2 regions of the Streptomyces sp. NPDC060184 genome follow, and region 1 is predicted to be linked to the other one. Evidence: predicted binding sites of a transcription regulator. Region 1 holds the regulator's gene; the other holds the start of a gene.

Evidence for each region. Region 1 encodes HspR, which represses chaperone genes until heat shock. Its sites were predicted from a motif close to TTGAGNNNNNNNNNCTCAA; they were not measured.
Region 2: the regulator HspR is predicted to act here: its motif matches at 1,967-1,985, upstream of lon (endopeptidase La).

What each region holds. Positions count from the first base shown of each region.
Region 1 covers NZ_JBHWYX010000010.1:33,745-37,146, forward strand. Annotated here, with positions in the region: gene grpE (nucleotide exchange factor GrpE) at 1-471, shown strand, start outside; gene dnaJ (molecular chaperone DnaJ) at 646-1,833, shown strand; gene ACFWEE_RS09055 (heat shock protein transcriptional repressor HspR) at 1,835-2,281, shown strand; gene ACFWEE_RS09060 (helix-turn-helix transcriptional regulator) at 2,429-3,402, opposite strand, start outside.
Region 2 covers NZ_JBHWYX010000064.1:25,291-28,692, reverse strand. Annotated here, with positions in the region: gene ACFWEE_RS30195 (TetR/AcrR family transcriptional regulator) at 1-588, shown strand, start outside; gene ACFWEE_RS30190 (maleylpyruvate isomerase N-terminal domain-containing protein) at 629-1,300, shown strand; gene ACFWEE_RS30185 (nucleotidyltransferase domain-containing protein) at 1,297-1,827, shown strand; gene lon (endopeptidase La) at 2,008-3,402, shown strand, end outside.

The DNA of each region.
Region 1 (3,402 bases):
GAGCGCACCGCGGACCTCCAGCGGCTGCAGGCCGAGTACCAGAACTACCGTCGCCGCGTCGAGCGGGACCGGGTCACGGTGAAGGAGATCGCCTCGGCGAACCTCCTGACCGAGCTCCTCCCCGTCCTCGACGACGTCGGCCGGGCCCGCGAGCACGGTGAGCTCGTCGGCGGCTTCAAGTCGGTGGCCGACTCCCTGGAGTCGATCGTCACCAAGCTGGGTCTCCAGCAGTTCGGCGAGGAGGGCGAGCCCTTCGACCCGACGATCCACGAAGCCCTGATGCACAGCTACGCGCCGGACGTCACCGAGACGACCTGCGTGGCGATCCTTCAGCCGGGGTACCGCTTCGGCGAGCGCACGATCCGCCCCGCGCGGGTCGCCGTCGCCGAGCCGCAGCCGGGCGCCACGCCCGCCGCGGCGAAGGAGGAGAAGGCAGACGACGAGGAGAGCGGTGGCACTGAGGAGGTCTGACATCACGTCGGACCACCCGGTCGCACACCGACCGGCCGGGCGGCCGGCCCCAGGGCCGGCCGCCAGGGCCTCGTCGGGGAACCGGCGTGGACCGGGGAGCGACCGCGCTCCCCGTGAGCCGGACCAGTCTTACGCGAGAGGCCCCTGGCCGATCGTCCGGAAGGAGGGACGTCGATGAGCACGAAGGACTTCGTCGAGAAGGACTACTACAAGGTCCTCGGCGTCCCGAAGGACGCCACCGACGCCGAGATCAAGAAGGCGTACCGGAAACTCGCCCGCGAGTTCCACCCGGACGCCAACAAGAGCGACGCCAAGGCGGAGGAGCGCTTCAAGGAGATCTCCGAGGCGAACGACGTCCTCGGGGACGCCAAGCGGCGCAAGGAGTACGACGAGGCGCGCGCCCTCTTCGGCAACGGCGGGTTCCGGCCCGGTCCCGGTGCCGGGGGCGGTTTCCCCGGCGGCTTCGACCTGGGCGACCTCTTCGGAGGCGCCCAGGGCGGTGCGGGCCAGGGCGGCGGCTTCGGCGGCGGGGGCGGCCTCGGCGACGTGTTCGGCGGGCTGTTCAACCGCGGCGGCGGCGCCGGTACCCGCGTCCAGCCGCGCCGGGGCCAGGACATCGAGACCGAGGTGACGCTCAGCTTCACCGAGGCCGTCGACGGGGCCACGGTCCCGCTGCGGATGTCCAGCCAGGCGCCCTGCAAGGCGTGCTCCGGCACCGGTGACAAGAACGGCACCCCGCGGGTCTGCCCGACCTGTGTCGGCACGGGGCAGGTCTCGCGCGGCAGCGGTGGCGGGTTCTCGCTCACCGACCCGTGCGTGGACTGCAAGGGCCGCGGCCTGATCGCCGAGAACCCCTGCGAGGTCTGCAAGGGCAGCGGACGCGCCAAGTCCGCCCGCACCATGCAGGTCCGCATCCCGGCGGGCGTCTCCGACGGGCAGCGCATCCGGCTGCGCGGCAAGGGCGGCCAGGGCGAGCGCGGCGGTCCGGCCGGCGACCTCTACGTCGCCGTTCACGTCGACGCGCACCCGGTCTTCGGCCGCAAGGGCGACAACCTCACGGTCACCGTGCCCGTCACCTTCCCGGAGGCGGCGCTCGGCGGCGAGGTGAAGGTGCCCACCCTCGGTGGCCCTCCGGTCACCCTCAAGATCCCCGCGGGTACCCCGAACGGGCGTACGATGCGCGCCCGTGGCAAGGGCGCCGTGCGCAAGGACGGCACCCGGGGCGACCTCCTCGTCACCGTGGAGGTCGCGGTGCCCACGGAGCTGGGCGACGAAGCCAGAGAAGCGCTGGAGGCCTACCGCAAGGCGACCGCGGTCCAGGACCCGCGGGCCGACCTGTTCCAGGCCGCGAAGGGAGCTTGAGATGGACGGCCGCCGACGTAATCCGTACGAACTGACCGACGAGACCCCGGTGTACGTGATCTCGATCGCGGCCCAGCTCTCGGGCCTGCACCCGCAGACGCTCCGTCAGTACGACCGCCTCGGCCTGGTCTCCCCGGACCGCACGGCCGGGCGCGGGCGGCGTTACTCGGCCCGTGACATCGAACTGCTGCGCACCGTCCAGCAGTTGTCCCAGGACGAGGGCATCAACCTGGCCGGCATCAAGCGCATCATCGAGCTGGAGAACCAGGTCGCCGCGCTCCAGCAGCGCGTCGCCGAGCTGTCCGCCGCGGTGGACGGGGCGGCGGTCGCCATGCGGCAGCGCGAGGCCCAGGTGCACGCCTCGTACCGGCGCGACCTCGTGCCGTACCAGGACGTGCAGCAGACCAGTGCGCTGGTCGTCTGGCGGCCCAAGCGGCCCAAGGACTGACGCCGGACGGGCGCGTGCCGCCCGTCCCGCGCGTGGGGCCCGCCTTCCGGTGATCGCCGGGGGCGGGCCCTTCCTGCGCGTGGGGCGTGGCGCGTGCCTCGGTGCCGGTGCCGGGCGCCGGGGCCGGTGCGGTGCCTGTGCAGGCGGTCAGGCGTCCTCGTTGAGGATGCCCGACTGGGCGATCAGGAAGCCGAGTTGGGCGCGGCTGCTGCTGCCGAGGGTGGCGGCGAGCTTGGCGATGTGCGCGCGGCAGGTGCGTACGTTCATCCCCAGCCGGCGCGCGATCGAGTCGTCCACGTGCCCCTCGACGAGGAGATGGGCGATGGAGCGCTGGACGGCGCTGATGCCGTCCGGCGTCGGCTCGTACCGGACCTCCTCCAGCAGCGGGGTGGCGCGGGTCCAGAACTTCTCGAAGACCGACGCGAGATAGCCGACCAGCCCCGGGTGGCGGAGTTCCAGGGCGACTTGGCGGTCGTCCTGGGCCGGGATGAAGGCGACGGTGCGGTCGAAGACGATGAGGCGTTCGACGAGCTCCTCGGACGTCCTGATCTCCACGTTCACGTCGGCGATGCGTTCGGCGTAGGCCAGGGTGCTGGGGCTGTAGCGGACGGTGTGCTGGTACAGCGTCCGCATCCGGATGCCGCGGTCCACGACGGAGAGGCCGCGCTCCAGCGCCCTGCCGAGACGGTCCTCGTTCCGTCCGCCGCCGGGCTGGATGGTGAGGACTTCGGTGCGGCACTCCGCGGTGGCGATGTCCAGGGCGCCGTTGATACGGTTCACGCCCTCCAGCACGGTGATGGCGTGGGTGGCCGGCGGCCCCTGGGCGCTGATCTCCATGAAGGGCTGGAAGGACTGGGCGAGTCGGACCGAGTGCCGTCTGCGCTCCTGTATCTCCCGCTCCAGGGGGTTCACGTGCTGCGCGAGCGCGGTGGACGGCGGTACGGGCCGCAGCCAGTCCGGGTCGTCGGGATCGGCGTGCAGCAGGGCGAACTCCATCAGGCACGGCGCCGGTCCGACCTCGTCGCGCGCGATGCGTCCGGAGCGCAGCGCGCCCGAATAGAGACGCTTTCCGTCCTCACACAGTTCGGTGATCCCATGAGGATGTGTCGTTTTTGTGTCTC
Region 2 (3,402 bases), on a different contig from region 1:
CTGACCAGCAAGGGCGCCGCGACGCGGCAGCGCATCGTCGACGGCGCCGCCCGGCTGATGCGTGAGCGCGGGCCGGAGGTCTCCCTCGACGAGATCCGTGCCGCGACCGGCACCAGCAAGAGCCAGCTCTTCCACTACTTCCCCGAGGGCCGGTCCGCCCTCCTCGTCGCCGTCGCCCGGCACGAGGCCGAGGCGATCCTCGCCGACCAGCAACCCCATCTCGGCCGGCTCACCAGCTGGGCCGCCTGGGACGCCTGGCGGGACGCGGTGCTCGAGCACTACCGCGTGCAGGGCCGCCGCTGCCCGCTCAACGTCCTCACCGGCCAGCTCGCCGGGGACGACCCCGAGGTGCGTGCCGTCGCCGAGGACCTGATGGACCGCTGGCAGGCCCACCTGACCGCCGGAGTGAGGGACATGCAGGGCCAGGGGCTGATGTCGCCCACCCCGGACGCGGAGCGCGCGGGGGAGTCGATCCTCGCCGCCGTGCAGGGAGGCGCGTTCACCCTGATCGCCACCGGCCGGCTCGGCCCGCTGGAGTCCGCCCTGGACCTGGCCCTGGACCACCTCCGGGTGCGGGACGCCGCCTGAGGGGCGGTGCGCCGGCCTCCCTCCGGGGTACGGTCTCGTCATGTCCCGATCAGCGCACAGCGGCTCCCCCCGGCCGGTCGTCACCGCGGACGACCTCGACCTCGCCGTCCGACTCGCCGTCGGGGCCCTCCGCGACGCGCCGGCGGCCGGGTGGGACGGAAAGGCCGGTTCGCTGGAGTGGACCTGCTGGGAGACCGTCGAGCACCTCGGTGACGACCTCTTCGCGTACGCAGTGCAACTGGGCCCCGAAAAACCGCCTTTGACGGGCGACGTGCCCTTCCTCTGGGAGAGCCGGCGGCCCGGAGGTCCCGCGAACGCGATCCACGCGGACCCCGCCGCCGGTCCCGCCGGTCTGCTCCAGGTGCTGGAGGCCGCGGGCGCGCTGCTGGTCGCCATGGTCCGCACGAAGCCCCCGCACACCCGCGCCCACCACGGTTACGGCGCCTCCGACCCCGAGGGCTTCGCCGCCATGGGAATCGTGGAGACCCTGGTGCACACCCACGACCTGGCCCGGGGCCTCGGACTTCCCTGGAACCCGCCCGCGGATCTCTGCGCACGCGTGCTCGGCCGGCTCTTCCCGGACGCCCCGGCGGACACGGACCCCTGGACCACCCTGCTGTGGGCCACCGGACGCGCCGGACTGCCCGGGCGCCCGCGGCTGACCACCTGGCGCTGGGACGGCACGCCCCGGGAGGGCAGGACGTCCGCATGACGACGGCCGCGGAAGTGCTGTCCGTCCTGGCGCTGTTGCGGCGGGCCGGGACCGACGTCTGGATCGGCGGCGGCTGGGGGATCGACGCGCTGCTCGGCGAGCAGACCCGGGACCACCGCGACCTCGACCTGATGCACCGCCGGGACCAGGAACCCGCCGTGCTGGCCGCGCTGGCCGGGGCCGGATTCACGGAGAGCCTGGACCAGCGCCCCGTACGGTTCGTCCTCTCGGCCCCGCCGGGCCCCCCGTCCGCACCGGGCCCGCCGTCCTCGACGGGCCGGGAGCTGGACCTCCACCCGCTGGTCTTCGCCGCCGACGGCTCCGCCGTACAGGCCTCGTTCGAACCGGACCGCCCCTTCCGGTACCCCGCCACCAGCTTCGTGACGGGCCGCATCGGGGGCACGCCCGTCCCGTGCCTCTCGGCGGAGCAGCAGGTCTCTTTCCACCAGGGGTACGAACCCTCGCCGCGCGACCTGCACGACATGGCCCGGCTGCGTCGCGCCTTCGGGATCGCCACGCACTTCTGACAGGACACCGGCGGTCGGCCCCCGGGCGGAGAGGCGGGGCGAGCGGGTCCGGAGCGTGCGGGGGACCACCCACGGGCCGGTCGTCCGCCGATCGCTCAGAGCGAACACGCCCCGGGGAACATTCCTCGGCTCACAAGCATTGAGCGTGCATAGCTCAACTTGACTGCCGAAGGGAAGATCATGGCTACCGACACCAAGGCGTCCACCCCGTCCGACCTGCCCGTGCTGCCGCTCGACGACGAAGTCGTGCTGCCCGGCATGGTCGTTCCGCTCGATCTTTCCGACAGCGAGGCGCGCGCCGCGGTCGAGGCCGCGCAGGCCGCCGCGGCCGAGGGGAGCAAGCCCCAGGTGCTGCTGGTGCCGCGCATCGACGGCAGATACACGGGGACCGGCGTCCTCGGCACGGTCGAGCAGATCGGGCGGCTCTCCGACGGGGACCCCGGGGCGATCGTGCGGGCGCGTTCGCGGGTACGGATCGGCACCGGCACGACCGGCCCCGGGCGGGCCCTCTGGGTCGAGGCGACCCGGATCGACGAGAACGTGCCCGACCCCCTGCCGGGTGCCGTCGCCGAGCTGGTCAAGGAGTACAAGGCGCTCGCCACCAGCTGGCTGAAGAAGCGCGGGGCCTGGCAGGTCGTCGACCGGGTGCAGCAGATCGACGGTGTCTCGGCGCTCGCCGACAACTCCGGTTACTCCCCCTTCCTGACCACCGCGCAGAAGGTGGAGTTGCTGGAGACCGCGGACCCGGTCGCCCGGCTGAAGCTCGCCGTGCAGTGGCTCGGTGAGCACCTCGCCGAACAGGACGTGGCCGAGTCGATCGCCAAGGACGTCCAGGAGGGCGTCGACAAGCAGCAGCGCGAGTTCCTGCTGCGGCGCCAGCTCGACGCCGTACGCAAGGAGCTGTCCGAGCTCAACGGCGACCCGGGGGACGAGTCCGACGACTACCGTGCCCGCGTCGAGGCCGCCGACCTGCCCGACCATGTCCGTGAGGCCGCGCTCAAGGAGGTCGAGAAGCTGGAGCGCTCCTCGGACCAGAGCCCCGAGGGGTCCTGGATCCGGACCTGGCTGGACACCGTCCTGGAGCTGCCCTGGACGGAGCGGACCGAGGACGCCTACGACATCCGGGGTGCGCGGGCGACCCTCGACGCCGAGCACGCCGGACTGGAGGACGTGAAGGAGCGCATCACCGAGTACCTCGCGGTCCGCAAGCGCCGGGCCGACCGGGGCCTCGGCGTCGTCGGCGGGCGGCGCGGCGGTGCGGTGCTGGCGCTCGTCGGCCCTCCCGGGGTCGGCAAGACCTCGCTCGGGGAGTCCGTCGCGCACGCCATGGGGCGGAAGTTCGTCCGGGTGGCGCTCGGCGGTGTCCGCGACGAGGCGGAGATCCGGGGCCACCGGCGTACGTACGTCGGGGCGCTGCCGGGACGCGTCGTCCGGGCGATCAAGGAGGCCGGTTCGATAAACCCGGTCGTGCTGCTCGACGAGATCGACAAGGTCGGCTCCGACTTCCGGGGCGACCCGGCCGCCGCCCTCCTCGAAGTGCTGGACCCGGCGCAGAACCACACCTTCCGCGACCAC